3 regions of the Acinetobacter sp. Z1 genome follow, and region 2 is predicted to be linked to each of the others. Evidence: predicted binding sites of a transcription regulator. Region 2 holds the regulator's gene; each other region holds the start of a gene.
The links. Region 2 encodes PhoB, which activates phosphate uptake and scavenging genes when phosphate is short. Its sites were predicted from a motif close to TGTCATNAANCTGTCATAA; they were not measured.
Positions count from the first base shown of each region.

Region 1: a site for PhoB is predicted at 2,316-2,334, ahead of NGC85_RS08525 (porin). Genes of this name have one in related genera too.
Region 3: a site for PhoB is predicted at 4,536-4,554, ahead of NGC85_RS05175 (inorganic phosphate transporter). Genes of this name have one in related genera too.

Region 1 is NZ_CP101115.1:1,824,834-1,830,967, forward strand. Features, by position in the region: gene NGC85_RS08500 (NAD(P)-dependent oxidoreductase) at 1-91, shown strand, start outside; gene NGC85_RS08505 (hypothetical protein) at 312-647, shown strand; gene NGC85_RS08510 (hypothetical protein) at 698-979, opposite strand; gene NGC85_RS08515 (YARHG domain-containing protein) at 1,453-1,722, shown strand; gene NGC85_RS08520 (HIT family protein) at 1,801-2,214, shown strand; gene NGC85_RS08525 (porin) at 2,472-3,578, shown strand; gene NGC85_RS08530 (YidB family protein) at 3,641-4,270, opposite strand; gene NGC85_RS08535 (DUF6231 family protein) at 4,429-4,890, opposite strand; gene NGC85_RS08540 (DUF2797 domain-containing protein) at 4,929-5,798, shown strand; gene lpxB (lipid-A-disaccharide synthase) at 5,828-6,134, opposite strand, start outside.
Region 2 is NZ_CP101115.1:96,994-103,127, reverse strand. Features, by position in the region: gene NGC85_RS00485 (MATE family efflux transporter) at 1-812, shown strand, start outside; gene NGC85_RS00480 (SDR family oxidoreductase) at 889-1,716, opposite strand; gene NGC85_RS00475 (TetR/AcrR family transcriptional regulator) at 2,022-2,699, shown strand; gene phoB (phosphate regulon transcriptional regulator PhoB) at 2,949-3,659, shown strand; gene phoR (phosphate regulon sensor histidine kinase PhoR) at 3,669-5,027, shown strand; gene NGC85_RS00460 (DUF2147 domain-containing protein) at 5,142-5,609, shown strand; gene NGC85_RS00455 (PACE efflux transporter) at 5,678-6,130, opposite strand.
Region 3 is NZ_CP101115.1:1,121,467-1,127,600, forward strand. Features, by position in the region: gene NGC85_RS05165 (TIGR02391 family protein) at 1-302, opposite strand, end outside; gene metH (methionine synthase) at 477-4,163, opposite strand; gene NGC85_RS05175 (inorganic phosphate transporter) at 4,601-6,134, shown strand, end outside.

The DNA of each region.
Region 1 (6,134 bases), 1.7 Mb from region 2:
TCAAGCTGCAAACTTAATGGCTGAGCCTAATAGTGATTTTTCTTCTGCTGTTAAGTTGTATGAATCTTGGAGTAAAATTACATTGGATTAAACGATTCTTCTATAAAAGCAATATTTATCTTTTATTTAGGTCATTTCAAAACAATATGATCAAAAGACTAGAACTGTTCATTTTGAGCAGTTCTAGTAAATTTTTAAACAATATCTTCTGCTTCAAAAATAGTAAATTTATCACGTAATTTTTTAAAACAATTGAGGCTTGATTTTGACTCAATAGACCTGTAGGATTTCTTTTTAAGTGAGTTATCAAAATGAAATTCCAAACTATTTTTGAAAATTTTAAAAGTTCTGCTAATGGAACTGATGCTTATAAACAATTAAAAGTTCAATGTGAACAATCTCTTAAAAACTCTGATCAGCAACTCGAATATAGCTCATTACTTCTCATTTATGGTTTTGCCAAAAACTATGTACTTCTTTATGAAGATCAAGCTGTAACTTCGGAATTTGCTGAAAAAGTTAAAGATCAATTGGTTCACTACATGAGTGATCTTAATACAGCTATATTAACTCGTGATTCAGCAAAGATATTAGATAGCCTTAATTCGATCTCAAAAGAATATATAGCGAGTTCAAGAATTTTTTAGAGAATTAGATATTGAAGCTCTTCTCTAAAGAGCTTCAATTGGATCATTTATTATTTATTGGCTACATCAATCTTGAAGACTTTCCCATTACAGACCCAAACAGTGTAAATTTGCATATCAATATCATAGATATATTCCGTTGCGGCGCAGGTGTGTCGTCCCTCTTTGTAAATAAAATACCTCGGATATGGTTTTCCAATTTTCCTAAGCAAATCACTTTCACTATCCCCAATACCTACGAGTTCATATGATGAACGTATAGAGTTGGTTTCTCTGGCAGAAGTATTTATTGATATTAAAACTGAAATTATTCCAAATATTATATGTTTCATTAAATTGACTCTTCTTTTAGAGCATATAGTTTATCAAATAGTAAAATATAGTCATTAATAATGATTAGAAAAATTATTCACCTAAACGACTTTAAAACGCATAATTATATTCACTTCATCAATGCCCTAATAAAATGACTTTCCCTTATGTCTAAAAATTAGACTGGTTCATTCTTAATTCAATGATCTTGAATAGCTCGTGCAATACAGTTTTTTGATTAAAGAATAAACAATAATTTGTAAATAGAGTGAATTTATTCTTCATCTCATGTAACAAATTAAAGCACTGATAATTATCGTTAAAATTTATTTAATGAATAAATTATGGAGTAAAATTACACTCGTATAATACTGTTTCATTGAAATTTCACCAATAAGCCGTATATTGTTTATTACGTAGTAACCAAATGTGACATGTAAAATTCTTTTACAAACAACTTTGGTTTATACTCTTTTGATTAGAGGAATACCTCATGAATAAGTTAACGGCTGCGGTTTTTGCTGGATTAATAACCCTTGTAGGTGTAAATGTTCAAGCTGCAACGCCAGAACAAGAATGCAAAAAACTGCAAGATGATTACAATCTTATCTATGCTTCTAAAGGTTTCTGTTTCAAAGATGCGGATGCAAAAGCTAAATATGGTAATGAAAACTGCCATACAACTAAGCCAAAGTTCTCTGATAAAGAGCAACAACGTCTTGATGAAATTAAAACTCGTCAAAAAGAGTTGAATTGCAAATAATATATGAAGCATACGGAACAAGTTGAGTTCCGTATTTTCATTTAGCTTCTTAAAAGTTTTTTAAATAAAGGACTATTCATGGCATACGATGACCAGAATATTTTTGCTCGAATTCTTCGTGGTGAATTACCAGCAATCAAAATATATGAAGATGATCATGTACTCGCGTTCATGGATATTATGCCTCAAGCCGATGGTCACGCTTTGGTTATTCCTAAAGTTCCAGCAGTGAGCTTGCTTGATTTACCACCTGAAGCAGCCGCATACACGATTCAAATCGTCCAAAAGATTGCAAAAGCGATTGAGACAGCGTTAGACGCCAAAGGTATCGTATTGATGCAACTTTCTGGTGCTGCAGCAGGACAAACCGTTCCTCACGTGCATTTCCATTTGATCCCAAGTTCTATTCATGAATTAGGACGGCACGCTGCTCAAATGGGTGATCAGGAAAAAATTAAATCGCTCGCTGAGAAAATTAAAGCTGTACTGTGATCTTATTAATATATTTTTGATTAAACGGAGCTATGCTCCGTTTTTTATTATCATAAATTTATAAAAATCAATAATAAGCATAAATGTTGCTAAATATGAATCGTCATTAAACTGTCATTTTTCTTTCACTTCTTTGTCACAAAGTTTGCCGATACTGCATACAAGTTAGTGAGCTATGTAACTTTTTGTACATAAGCAATCTTATAACAGTAACTAAGGCATCAGCCATTTACAAAAAGTGTTTTGGAGAAATCTCAATGAAAAAATTGCTTCTTGCTGCTACTGTAGCAACTTTAGCCATGAATGCAGCGCAAGCAGCACCAACATTGTATGGTAAGCTCAACGTAACTCTAGATCAAATCGATAAGAATGGCTTTAAAGACGAAAGCGTGACAAAAGTAAACTCAAATGCTTCTCGTATTGGGGTAAAAGGCGAAGAAAAATTAACTGATAAATTATCAGCAGTTTATTTAATCGAATGGCAAATTGATGCCGATGGCGATCAGAAAGAATCGTTTTCTAACCGCAATCGCTTTGTCGGTATTAAATCTGATGGTATTGCGACTTTAAAAGTAGGTCAATTTGACTCTTACTTTAAAAATGCAGCTGGTAATAACCAAGATATATTCAACGACCACAATGAACTAGATATGACTAAAGTTTTAGTGGGTGAAGATCGTTTGAAAAACGTAATCGGCTTTGAAACCGATAAAAAACTATTAGGTGGTTTAGCTTTCAACATCATGTTCCAACAAGGTGAAGAATCTTCTGCTGTAAAAAATAATGCAAAAGGTCAAACAGGTAGTCGTGACAGCTTCGGTGATGGTGTTTCTACCTCGCTTACTTATGAAAATAAAGACTGGGGCTTAGCAGCAGCAGTTGCTGGTAACTTTGGTGTTGCTTCAAAATACAACGCATATAGCGACTTGAGTGGCGATAATACTGTTTATACAGATGCAATCCGTGTTACAGGTTCTTTAGACTTAACTAAAATTGGTGCTGATGGTTTAGTTTTCGGTGCGTTATGGCAAACTGCACAACCAACAGATGATACTGTTACTGTAACGAGTGGTTCCCCTGCTGTTGTAACTTCTTATAAAGGCTTACAAGAAGATGCATATGGCGTAACAGCTGCTTATACGATCCCTTCTACACCAATTAAGTTAAAAGCAGAATACATCTCTTCAACAACTGAAGTGAATGGTCGTGATGATCGTAAACAAGATTTATATGGTCTTGGTGCAGACTATCAAATCAATAAACAAGCACGTTTTTATGGCGTAGTTGGTCAACAAAAACGTGATTGGTTAGTAAAAGATGATAAGAAAACAACTATCGGTTTAGGTATGGAATACAACTTCTAATCTGAAGTAAAAACTAATACTAAAAATAAAAGGGCTATATGCCCTTTTATTTTTTACTTAATTTATTTTTTTAAGAAACCACTGACTAAATTTAAGACTTGCTGAATATCTTGATTCGCTTCTTGCGGATTTGTACTGCTCCCTTGTGGTGTGAGCGAATCAATCACTTGAGGTAAGACCGATGCAATAGCACCGTAAATTGCTGATTTTGGTGCTTGCGTTTGCTGTGCAACTTGTTCTACATCTTGGTCGTCAAATAAGTTTTGAATATTTTGGGTAGGAACATCTTGAGCATTTGGTTGTTGTGGATCGACCCAACTTTGTACTTGATTTGCCAAACCCGCATTTTTCAGTTTATCTAATGCACTTTGCAAACCGCCTTGTTTTTGAATCCACGCAAGAATAATAGGCAATACAGCAATCAATAAGGTTTGTGCAGTACCTGCACCGCTTGTATTACTTTGGGTTTGGGTTGAATTATTATTTTCAGCACCAAATTGATCTAAAACAGACCCAAGGATTCCACCTAACCCACCTTGTTGTTGATTTGGACTATTTTGTTGTTGTCCGCCGCCAAGTTGACCTAATACAGAACCTAAGATTCCACCTAAACCACTATTTTGTCCTGATTGCTGCTGACCGCCTAAAGCTTGTTTCGCTAAAATTTCAACAATCTTTGTTAAATCCGTCATGAGCTACACGTTCCTTTTGGAATTATTTATTCAAAAAGCATACGCTGCTTTCACAATCGATAACAAAGTTAAAATGTTAAAATTTGCAAGAACATGCAATCAGTTTTATACCGTTTCGATTCAAAGAGGCGAATATACGTGCAGAAAATATCGAGAGCTTACCAACGAAATTTATTCCAATTTTCTGGATTTGCCCAAAACTTAGAATTAAACCAGTCTGGAACATGCTTATAAGTCAAAATATTGAATTGCCACAAGGCAAAATCGCTATCATGCGTTGTTTTATCAATGAGTTGTGTGAAGCCAAGTGAACGTAATAGCTTTTCATCGTTCAACTTACTAACGACTACAATACGCTTTGCCATTAAGTCACGTAATTTCACCAATAACTGCGATTTTTGTACTTCACTGATACTTTGCATTTCATCTGTATCAAATAATACAAAACCTAAATCATAACGTTGTGTAAATGGCAGATTTAAAAAGTCAGTTACGTTAAAATAATGCCATTGAATCGAAGCATTTTGGTCAATGTGTTGACCTATACAAAGTGCAGTATGAATGGACTGTTCTTTAGATAAATCGTCTAGCATAGAAGCGATGACATTTTGTTCAGCCATAACTGCAACCCTTGATTGAGAAAGATGAGAGTTTATTCATGGAACTACAAGGCATTTGTCATAAAATGCATGCAGCGCTCAAAACGCATAGTGTAACTGATCAATCAACAAGCAAGGCAAATGTTGAATATAAATTTATATTGGATCGTTCAGAAACTGATCTACCTTTTGTTTTAGGGCAAGAGTTAGAGATTGAATGGACAGGAAATATTTTCTGCACCTCTTGCGGCGCAAAAACACCTAAGTCTTATTCACAAGGTCATTGTTTTAAATGTTTCAAGACCAAAGCTGAGTGTGATTTATGTATTATGAAACCGGAAACTTGTCATTATCATCTCGGTACATGTCGTGAAGATGATTTTGCTCATAAAGTTTGCTTTCAACCGCACATTGTTTATTTAGCAAATTCTAGTGCGCTAAAAATTGGTATCACCCGTATTGTAAATATGCCGACACGTTGGCTAGATCAAGGTGCAACACAAGCATTACCGATTTTAAAAGTTGGTTCACGTCGCTTATCTGGGCATTTGGAAACATTAATTGGTACTCAGATTGCAGATAAAACAGATTGGCGTAAGTTACTTAAAGGTGAAGCGGAACCACTTAATTTAATTGAACAACGTGATCAAATTTTAGAAGAATTTGCACCTAAGATTCAAAGCATACGCGATGAGTTTAATCAAAATCTGGAATTCAATGAGGATTTGGAATTCTTGGAAAATGAATTACCAAAAGAATTTGTATATCCAGTTGAACAATATCCTGAAAAGATTAAATCGCTAAACTTAGATAAGACACCAAAGATTCGAGGGGTTTTACACGGTATCAAAGGTCAGTATCTATTACTTGATATTGGTGTGATCAATATTCGTAAATATACAGGTTACGAATTGGTATTGAGAACTTAAACAAAAAGGTGGCATTTATGCCACCTTTTTTATATCGCATCTGTTTTCAAACAACTTAAAATTGCATGTACAGGATCTTCAGTATTTCCTGAAATTAACTGCTTATGCATACTTAAATGTTGCAACATTTGGATGTGCGCAGTTTCATGATCCATTAGTTTTTCTATTTCGGTCGCTAAATGCTGTGGCGTTGCATCAGCCTGAATTAATTCTTCTATCACCTTTTTCCCAGCAATGATGTTAGGTAAAGAGTAATATGGAATTTTAACTAACAATTTCGCAATAATATAAGTCAGCCAATTCAACTTATAAAATGTCACCATTGGACGATGTAAC
Region 2 (6,134 bases):
TAAAAGGTTATTTTGGCTTTCCTGCTTTAGGTATTGTGGCTCCTGCAATCGCCACCATTATGGGCTACGCTGCGGTACTTATCTTTCTTAGCTTATATCTGAATTATAAAAATCATCCGCTCAAAATAGATGTTCGTTTATTAAAAAGTATTCGCCACGACCCTGTGTTAAGCAAATTGATTTTAAAACTGGGCATTCCAACTGGCATTCAAATGGTGACAACTTCGCTTGCAGGCTTAGTGATCATTGGTTTGGTCAATCAGTACGGCGCACATGCCACAGCCGCTTATGGTGCAGTCAATCAAGTGCTGAATTATATTCAATTTCCAGCACTCTCAATCTCAATTGCAGCATCTATCTTTGCCGCTCAAGCGATTGGTGCAGGCAAACCCGATTTATTAGCGAAAGTTACTCGCACGGCACTGGGAATGAATATCCTATTTACCGGAAGCTTGATCACACTGGCTTATTTATTTTCAAAATATTTAATGGCGTTATTTATTACGGATGACAGTGTGATTGAATTGGGGCAACAGCTTTTATTTATTGTGTTGTGGTCGATTCTGTTTTTTGGTGCTAGTGCTATTTTTGCATCGATTATGCGTGCTAGTGGCACCGTGAATGTTCCAATGATGATTAATATTCTAACCATTGTCTTAATAGAGGTGCCATCTGCTTATTGGTTTAGCTCGATGTGGGGCTTAACGGGCATTTGGATTGCGTATGCCCTTTCTTTTGTTTGCTTATGTGTATTGCAAGCGTCTTATTATCAATTTTTTTGGAAGAAAAGTAAGATCAAAATTCTCATCTAAACGTTTAATGATGAGTGATGTGGTCTCACCAATAAAAAAGCCATTCTGATTAGAATGGCTTTTTTAATTTTTTGGCTTACATCATCTTGGTCGCAAGTGCGGCAATACGTTGATAACCCGTCGGGAATAAACGTTGGAAAGAATCCACAATACGCGCATCTGTACCAATCAACAAACGACGTTTATCTTTCAATACTGCATTTAAAATTTGACGCGCTGCTTCTTCTGGTGGTGTGCGTAAGAATTTATCAAATTGCTTGATTGATTTATTCGGATCCATACCTAAGCTTTTTAAGCTGTCATTCATTTTTGCAGCTTTGGCAATATTGGTACGAATACCACCTGGATGTACGCAAAGTGAACTTACACCACTTTTCTCGATATCAAGCTCTTGGCGTAAAGACTCAGTAAAACCACGTACTGCAAATTTAGTTGCGTTATAAGCAGATTGTGTTGGTTGCGAAGTTAAACCAAAGATACTTGAGATATTGATGATATGGCCATCTTTGGTTTGTTTGATGAACGGTAAAAACTCTTTGGTACCGTAAACTACACCCCAGAAATTAATCCCAACAATCCATTCTAAATCTTCGTAACTTGCGCCTTCCACAGTTGAGCCTAGTGCCACTCCTGCGTTATTGAAGATTAAATTCACTGAACCATGATCTTGTACAGTATCTTGTGCCCACTGTTTAACTGCTTCACGGTTTGAAACATCAAGCACCTTGATTGTTACGGTGACTGGATATTGTTTCACTAGCTCAACAGTTTGCGCTAAGCCCTTTTCATTGATATCACTCAATGACAAATGACAGCCTTGTTTAGCCAATAAAATTGCCAATTGTTGTCCAATCCCAGAACCTGCACCTGTGATCGCTGCGACTTTATTTTTAAAATTTTTCATTGCCTATCCTTTGTATTGCGAATGAGAAGCACATATTTGTCTAGATCATGTGCAGTTTAAGCTGTAACCAATATAATTTTGACAATACAGGTTGTCAATATAGTACAATACAGCTTTAAGACAAATGGCAATAACAAACACATTCCTTGTCATATTAGGTCTATTTACATTCTAGGCTGAAGATGTTTAAACGATATACAGCATGTTTTGCAAAATTTAGTTATCCTAAGTCAGCAAGACCTCGTTAAAACGTAAACAAATCTTAGATATACGATTCAAAGACTTTTTTAGGGAACGGTTTTTCCATGGCAAATGAAGATCTAGCGACGCGCAAGAAAAATAATACCGAAGTGAAAGAACGCCAATTCAAAGGTCTATCTTTAACCGAACGCAAAGAAGCACGCCGCGAAAAGTTAATTGAGGCAGGCATCGCAACCTATGGAACACATGGTTTTTTCTCGGTTACGGTAAAAGACGTTTGTAATGAAGCCAAACTTACTGAACGCTATTTCTATGAATCATTTAAGAAAAGTGAGGAGTTATTTCAAACTGTTTTCTTAAAAATGATTGGAAAAATGCAAACCTGTTTGACGCAAGCCGTCATCATGGCTGCGCCTGAACCTAAAAATATGGTTACTGCTGGTTTATCTGCACTGCTAACCGCAATTAAAGATGACCCACGCATGGCACGCATTATTTATATTGATGCCATGTTGGTACAAGACTTACATAATCAGGCCACCATTCAAGAGACTTTGACGCAATTTGATCGGATTATTCAAGGTTTCGTGATGATCACCATGCCGAACGCTCCGCAAAGTGCCGAAGAAATCTCATTGATGGCAACTGGTTTAAATGGTTACGTCACACATATTATTATTCGTTGGGTATCCGAAGGCTTTAAACAGCCTTTGTCAGAGGTTTTGGCGGCCTGTTGTGCGGTATTTTTATCGTTTATAGAAACAACAACCGAAAAAAATTAAACTCTTTTTACAGTTTTGTGACCAAAAGAACTGCTAAAATACAATGATATTAACCCAATGAATTTATTTTGTTTATTGCAGAACAAGTTGTCATCATTTGGTCATTGCTCTGCCCTATAATTGTCACAATTTATTGCTAAATTCGACTTTATTCACTCTTTTGCAATGATATTGTCATAATTAATCTTTGTAATAAGCCTGTCATAACAACAAAACGGTTAACCGTTACATATTTAAGGGTATTGCGCTGTGAAAGATGACTATATTTTAATTGTCGATGATGAATTACCGATTCGTGAAATGATCCATACCTCTCTTGATATGGCAGGCTTCCAATGTTTACAAGCTGAGGATGCCAAACAAGCACATCAGATTATTGTTGATCAGCGTCCTGCTCTTATTTTGTTAGATTGGATGCTACCAGGTGGTATTAGTGGGGTTGATCTGTGCCGTCGCTTAAAACGTGATGAAAATTTATCAGAAATCCCTGTGATCATGTTGACTGCTCGTGGTGAAGAAGATCATAAGGTTCAAGGTCTAGATGCAGGCGCAGATGACTATATGACCAAACCATTCTCAACACGTGAGCTAGTATCACGCATCAAAGCCGTTTTGCGTCGCGCCAATGCACTCAGTGGTGAAAAGGTAATTGATGCCAATGGCTTAATGCTTGATCCAGTCAGTCAACGCGTCAGTTTTGGTAACAGTATTTTAGAGATGGGCCCAACAGAATATCGTTTACTCGCATTCTTTATGACGCATCCAGAACGTGCGTATACACGTGCTCAATTGCTTGATCAAGTGTGGGGCGGTAATGTCTATATCGAAGACCGAACCATTGACGTGCATATCCGTCGTTTACGCAAAGTTTTAGAACCTTTTGGTGTAGATCGTTTTGTACAAACGGTGCGCGGTACAGGGTATCGTTTCTCTACACGAGCAGATTTAGCAGTAGGTTAAAAATCCTTTATGTATGAACCTTATCCCGTCCCTGAATTGGCACGTGAACATCAACGTTTTCGTTACAGCAGTTTATGGACGTTTGCAAAACAAGATTTAAGATTGTTACTTTTTTTCTTATTAATTGCGAGCTTAATTGGATTTGGGGTTGGATACTTTTGGAGCTGTATTTTTGTTGCCTTTATCGTTTTTTTTACTCTACAGCTCCGCTCACTTTATTTAGTGAATGAATGGATTTCAAATCGTCCCTATGATGTACCGCCTAATTTAGGGGGTATTTGGGGAGCTTTGCTATTCAATGTCTATCGAGCTCAACGTCAAGAACGTATTGTACAAGCTGAAATGGTAGGCCTAATCGACCGAGCGCAGTCTTCGTTGGTCGCTTTGGCAGAAGCAGTCGTTTTAATTGACGATCAACACCAAATTGAATGGTGGAATCCAGCAGCAGAAAAATTATTAGGCATTAATCCTCTAGATCGTGGTCGTAACCTATTATCGATTTTACGCCAACCGAGTTTTATTGAATATTTTAACCATAGCGATCAAGCACCTGATGGTATTCGTCTACAAGCGCAAATGGATGAAGAACGATATGTTCAAGTCAAACTCACTCGCTTTGGTGGAGAAAGCCGTCTTTTAGTCGCATATGACACCACTCGAGTACATAATCTTGAACAAATGCGTAAAGATTTTGTCGATAATATTTCACATGAACTACGTACGCCTTTAACCGTATTGAGCGGATATATCGAAACTTTTACAGATCAAGATGATATTACGCCTCGTTGGAAACGTGCTTTCACCCAAATGCAATCACAAACCAAACGTATGAATGCCTTGGTGAATGACCTATTGCTATTATCTAATCTAGAAAATAATAAAAAAGTGGCAAAAAACCAGATCATCGATATGGCGAATCTAATGAACCAAATCTTTGATGATGCTCGTGCTTATAATCTTGATTATGGTCATACGCTAAATTTAGACATTGATAGTCATTGTGATTTAATCGGCTCAGATATGGAAATTGCCAGTGCTTTTAGTAACTTAATTACCAATGCAATTAAATATACGCCACCCGGCGGTATTATTACCATTGGTTGGCATGAAGATGGTGACCATGCCTATTTCACAGTACAAGACAATGGAATTGGTATAAATCCCAAACATTTACCTCGCCTAACAGAACGTTTCTATCGCGTAGATAGCGCTCGAAGCCGTCAAACAGGTGGTACTGGCTTAGGTTTGGCGATCGTAAAGCATGTCCTTATGCAGCATGGTGCGCATTTAGAAATTAGTTCTAAAGAAAATGAAGGTTCAACATTCACTGCCGTTTTTCCAAAAGAACGCTTATATCGTATGATTTAAGCAGCACAGGGAACTGCTGAGTTCCCTGAATTATAATGTTATCATTCCACTATAATTATATAATAACCCTTTGTTTAAAATCTTTATTTCTATAATTTACTTTGATCTAAATTTATGATGAATCTTCAATTTCTTCGTCCTTTGATTTTACTCATCGGACTCAGCACTCCCCTTTCTGTTTTTGCAACATCGTTTGATCCACTCATTGGCACATGGAAAGTTGTAGATGAACGTACCGGCTCTTATCTATCTGATATCGTGATTAGAAAAAATTCTAAGACAGAACAATACAGTGCTGTGATTGTAAAAATTTATCCCAGCAGTAAAGGAACAACGCCCACACTATGCACAGCGTGCTCAGGCACTTTAAAAGATCAACCGCTTCTTGGGATGGAAGTTCTCACAAATCTGAAAATGCTAAAACCCAATGAAGAATTAGGACAAGGTATTTGGATAAACAGCACCGATGGCAATAAATACAGCCTGACTGGTCGCCTAAGTAAAACTGGAAAAATGTTAAATATCAGTGCAAAAAATCCAAGTAATAATACTTTCCGCAATATGACGTGGATACGACTTTAATAAAACGCTTTCAACAAGTGTATCCATTCACACTGTTTTCAAGTAGCTGATTACTTTCAATTTGAGCATCAGTTTGATGTATTGATGCTCAGTTGTTTAGCTTCAACCAAATGATTGGGCAAACCAAAAACATGATCAAAAAAGTAATTATAAACAAAGGTATAGCACGGAATCAGTATCATTAAACTAAAATCAAGTAAAAACGCTTTTATTAAACTAATCTGCATCCACCACGCGATCAATGGAATTAAAATAGTAATTAAAACCAGTTGAAATCCAATCGCATGTGCCACTCTTCTCTTAACAGTTCGTGTTTTTGAAATTTGTTGTTTTTCCCACATTTCAAAAACATAGTTATAAATGAAATTGACCGTGACTGCGATCACAGCAATCAAAATAGATAAAGGTCCCGTATGACTCATACTGGTACCTGAAAGCATTGCTAACAGCATTGCACAGATAAAAAAACTAAAAATCTCATAGAAAAAAACATAAGTCACTCTTCTTTTTATACCTTGCATACTC
Region 3 (6,134 bases), 1.0 Mb from region 2:
ACATAATTTAGTTCGGTTCTTATATTTTTAAACCATTCTTTTCTATGGATGTGTCGGGATGGGCGTAGAACATATTTGATAAATGCTAGGACATTGTTGGAACAGCGATCTTCACTTTGCTTGAGACTAAGAGCATCATACAAACGTTTCCATTTTGTAGAGTTTAATTGTGGGTCTTTGATACCTGTTTCAGCAAGATATTTGGAAATTTCAGTTCCTGAAATCCCATTATTTGTATCACCCAAAATTTTACAAATACTTTCTAGGCTACCAAGATCAATATTTTTAATTATTGCCATCATTTACTTTAATTTTTAAGGATGGGTATATTCTAAGTATATGTTTTTGGAATATCAATTCAATCCCTCCCAACCTCCCTTTGAAAAAGGGAGGAGCTGTCACGTAATTCATTTGATACGCAAAAGTTCCCCTTTTTTAAAGAAGGTGAGAAGCATTGCTTCGCAAGGGGAGATTAATTAAACAATCGAATCATCCAAATTCGGTGCTAACCAACGCTTCGCTTCATCCAATGTCCAGCCTTTACGCTTTGCATAATCCTCAAGCTGATCTTGAGAAATTTTGCCCACATTAAAGTATTCACTTTCAGGGTGTGAATAATAGAAACCACTCACCGAAGATGGCGGCATCATCGCAAAGTGTTCAGTCAACTTGGTACCAATCTTCGCTTCCGAACCTAACCAGTCAAATAACACTGCTTTTTCAGAATGCTCAGGACAAGCAGGATAACCTGGTGCAGGACGAATACCGACATACTTTTCTTTGATTAGTTCTTCATTGGCCAAAGTCTCATCGGCTTTATAGCCCCAAAATTCTTTACGAATGCGTTCGTGTAAATGTTCTGCAAAAGCTTCTGCAAAACGATCAGCCAAAGACTGAACCAAGATTGCTGAATAATCATCACCTTTGGCTTTATATTCATTTGCCAACTCTTCAGCACCAAAGATCGATACAGTGAAACCACCGAGATAATCAGTATTCTCTTTAGAAGTACTAATAAAGTCTGCCAAAGATAAATTCGGTTTGCCTGTCACTTTGTCAGATTGCTGACGAATATGCTCAAAGGTATGTGTAACACTTTGACCAGATTCATCAAACACGCTGACTGTATCCGCGCCTGTACGTTGTGCAGGGTATAAACCAAATACAGCACGGGCATCGAAACGATTATTCTCGATAATGTCTTTCAGCATCGCTTGCGCTTGGTTATATAAATCAGTGGCTGCTTCACCCACAACTTCATCTGTCAGGATTTTCGGGAATTTACCTGCCAAGCTCCAAGAGATAAAGAATGGTGTCCAGTCAAAATATTCAACCAAGGTCGCCAATGGATAATTGGTAATAACTTGCGTACCTAAACTATTTGGAATCGGTGGGACATAGTTGTCATCCACCTTAAAACCATTTTCAATCGATTCGGCATAGCTAAGTTTTGCAGCTTTCGGTTGCTTGTTGGCTAAACGTTCACGAATCTTGGCATATTCAGCGCGATGCTCAGCAATAAAGTTGCCACGCATTTCTTTAGAGAGCAGGGTCGTTGCAACACCGACCGCACGAGAAGCATCAGCCACATAAATCACGGCATCATTTGAATATTGCGGATCAATTTTGACTGCGGTATGTGCTTTAGAGGTAGTTGCACCGCCGATCAATAAAGGAATATCAAAGCCTTTACGCTGCATCTCTTTGGCAACAAACACCATTTCATCCAAAGACGGGGTGATCAAACCAGATAAACCGATGATGTCACATTTTTCATCAATCGCTGTTTGCAAGATTTTTTCCGCAGGTACCATCACGCCAAGATCAACAATGTCGTAACCATTACAACCCAACACCACACCTACAATATTTTTACCAATATCGTGTACATCACCTTTTACGGTTGCCATTAATACACGACCCTTAGATTGTGCATTACCTTTTTCGGCTTCGATGTATGGATTCAACCAAGCCACTGCTTGCTTCATCACACGCGCAGATTTGACCACTTGTGGTAGGAACATTTTGCCCGAACCAAATAGATCACCAACGACATTCATACCATCCATCAATGCGCCCTCAATCACATCAAGTGGACGTTTTGCTTTTAAACGCGCTTCTTCGGTATCTTCATCAATATAAGTAGTGATGCCTTTGACTAAGGCATATTCAAGACGTTTTTCTACCGACTCATTGCGCCATTCAAGGTTTTCAGCTTCACGCTGTGCGCCACTATGACCACGGAACTTTTCCGCTACTTCAAGCAGTTTTTCTGTCGCGTTTTGACCTGACTCACCTTGGTTTTGATTCAGAACAACATCTTCGACCGCTTCTTTCAGTTCTTTTGGAATATCGTCGTAAATCGCCATTTGACCAGCATTCACGATCCCCATGGTCATGCCTTGTTTAATGGCATGATAAAGGAATACTGAGTGAATCGCTTCACGTACAGGTTCATTACCACGGAATGAGAACGAAACGTTAGAAACGCCACCTGAAATCATCGCATGTGGTAGGTTTTGTTTAATCCAGCCAGTTGCTTCAATAAAATCGACGCCATAGTTGTTGTGTTCTTCGATCCCTGTTGCCACGGCAAACACGTTCGGGTCAAAAATAATATCTTCAGCAGGGAAGCCCACTTCATTGACCAAAACATCATAAGAACGTTTACAAATTTCACGTTTACGTGCAGCCGTATCGGCCTGACCTGTTTCATCAAAGGCCATCACAATAATCGCAGCACCATACTGGCGGCATAGGCGTGCTTTTTCGACGAACTCGTCATAACCTTCTTTTAAGGAAATCGAATTGACGACGGGTTTACCTTGAACGCATTTTAAACCTGCTTCAATAATTTCCCATTTTGATGAGTCAATCATGATCGGCACACGAGAGATATCAGGCTCAGATGCAACCAGATTCAGGAAATGCACCATTGCACCTTGCGAATCGAGCATCCCTTCATCCATGTTAATATCGATGATCTGTGCACCAGCTTCCACTTGTTGTTGTGCAACTTCTAGAGCTTCGGCAAATTTCTCTTCACGGATAAGGCGTAGGAATTTTTTTGAACCCGTAACGTTGGTACGTTCACCGACATTGACGAATAGTGAATCATCATAAATGTTAAATGGTTCTAACCCACTTAAACGACAGGCAGGTTTGGTTTCAGGGATTTGACGCGGCTTGATATCTTTAACTGCATTATAAATGGCACGGATATGATCAGGCGTTGTACCACAGCAACCACCCGTGATATTGATCAGACCACTTTCGGCAAACTCTTTAATGAATTCCGCTGTTTGTTCTGGGGTTTCGTCATATTCACCAAAGGCATTTGGTAAACCTGCGTTTGGATGCGCAGAAACAAAAGTATCAGCAACATCAGAAATCGTTTTAACGTGTGGGCGCATCGCATCTGCACCCAAAGCACAGTTAAAACCAATCGAGAGTAAATCACCGTGGCGCACCGAGTTCCAAAAAGCTTCTGCTGTTTGACCTGTTAAAGTACGACCCGATGCATCGGTAATCGTACCTGAGATCATCAATGGCAGTTCATGACCAAGTTGCTTGAATACTTCTTTAACTGCGAAGATTGCAGCTTTACAGTTCAATGTATCAAATACAGTCTCGATCAAGATGATGTCAGCACCACCTTCGATCAGGGCGTGTGTTGCCTCAATATAGTTTTCTTTTAATTCGTCAAAGGTAATGTTACGAAAAGCTGGGTCATTTACATTGGGTGAAATAGAACAGGTGCGAGATGTCGGACCGAGGACACCTGCAACAAAACGAGGCTTCTCTGGGGTCGAGTATTTTTCACATGCTGCTTTAGCTAAGCGTGCCGCTTCACGGTTGATCTCTGGAACGAGGTCTTCCATGTGATAGTCTGACATTGAAACACGAGTGCCGTTAAAGCTGTTGGTTTCAATAATATCTGCGCCAGCATCTAAATAAGCTTCATGAATGCCTTGAATAATCTGCGGCTGGGTTAAAACCAATAAGTCGTTATTGCCTTTTAGATCTGATGCCCAATCTGCAAAGCGTTCACCACGATAATCTTCTTCTTCTAGTTTATGGCGTTGAATCATGGTTCCCATTGCACCGTCAATAATCAGAATGCGTTGAGTAAGAAGAGATTTTAGGGTGGCAAGCGTGGACATAAGGAACCCCAGTAGATAGTCAATATAAAAAGCAGGGGCATTGTAACAGAAGCTACGATAAAGCGCGTATTTTAAGCACGAGTGAGTGGTGATTCATCAGTACACATTTTAAATGTCATAAAACTTTCATCAAAGTGCAATAATTCGTCTTAATAATGGTCATAGTAAAAGCTCATCAGATGAAATATGACAAATAAATTTCATATTTTGGTGCGTTTGTTGCAAATTCAGACAAACAGTTATTGAGAAGTTTGTTTTATTTTAATTTATTGTTTTATATGGTTTATTTTTAAATTTAGGGTGAATTTTTGCTAGAAAAACACAAGATAATTTCAAAAAAATATGAAATTTAGCCTTTATATGACAAGTCGTTGTCATATAATTGTCACAATTTAATTAAACAATACAGGGGATTTTACTATCCTCTAACCGTCTACATGAATTCAAATCTTCCTCCTGCTTCGGATTCACCGCTTGCCAGCTCTACGGCAAAATCGACGAATGTACATGTACCAACACCGAAATTTTTCATGCCGGTGTTTTTGACAATTATTGTTGCAACACTTATTTATATTGGTTTTCAGGTCAGTGCTGATCTAGCACATGTACCGCCATTGAGTTTGTACTCTGTCATTCTTTTATCGACAGCTCTTTTTATTGCACTCGCTTTTGAGTTTGTAAATGGTTTTCATGACACTGCAAACGCTGTTGCAACTGTAATCTATACAAATGCATTACCTGCACCAGTTGCTGTAATGTGGGCAGGTTTCTGTAACTTTTTAGGAGTTATGGTTGCAAGTGGTGCGGTTGCTTATGGCATCATTGCATTACTTCCTGTTGAAATGATTATGAATGTAGGTAGTGGCGCAGGTTTTGCAATGGTATTTGCTTTGCTGATTGCTGCTATTTTGTGGAATTTAGGAACTTGGTTCTTAGGAATTCCTGCTTCAAGTTCACATACATTGATTGGTTCAATCTTGGGTGTGGGCATCATGAATCACTTGTTAAATGCATCAACTGGCGCAACCAGTGGCATTGATATGGATCAAGTGATTAAAGTCGGTAAAGCGTTATTATTCTCTCCACTCATTGGTTTTGCTTTTGCTGCGGTTGTATTTTTATTGGTGAAAAAAATATTTAAAAACCAATTGGAATTATTTCAGCCACCAGAAGGTAATAAACCACCGCCACCATTAATTCGTGCCATTCTAATTTTCACTTGTACTGGTGTAAGTTTTGCGCATGGTTCAAACGATGGTCAAAAAGGCATGGGTTTAATCATGTTGATTTTGATTGGTTTAGTACCGTTGGCTTATTCTTTAAACAAAAGTTTAGATGCTCAACATTTACAGTCATTTGAACAGCTATCTGCTCAAACAGCGACCGTATTAAATGTAAGTCAAAATGAGTTATCTGACGAAAAGTCGCGTGAAGTATTAACGAAATTTATTCAAACCAAAGAGCAAACAGCTGAGGTTGTTCCAGCACTTGCAAGTATGACTGCGCATTTGGGCACTCGTGTTGCAACTTATGGTGATCTGAAAGCGATTCCAGAAGCTGCGGTGAGTGAAATTCGCAATGATATGTATTTAAGTACAACAACGTTTAAGCGTCTGGATAAAGCTGAAGCTTTACCTGCTATGGATACTGCTCAAGCGAAGGTGGTAAAAGAATATCGTAGTAGCTTAGATTCATTCCTTCAGTACATTCCAAATTGGGTGAAAGTTGCAGTTGCATTGGCACTTGGTTTAGGAACAATGGTGGGTTGGAAACGTATCGTAGTTACTGTAGGTGAGCGTATTGGTAAAAACCATATGACTTATGGTCAAGGTATGTCTGCTGAATTAGTGGCGATGAGTACCATTGCTGCTGCTGATGGTCTCGGTATGCCAGTATCAACTACACACGTTTTAAACAGTGCGGTTGCGGGTACTATGGTAGCCAATCGATCAGGTTTAAATTTTGCGACAG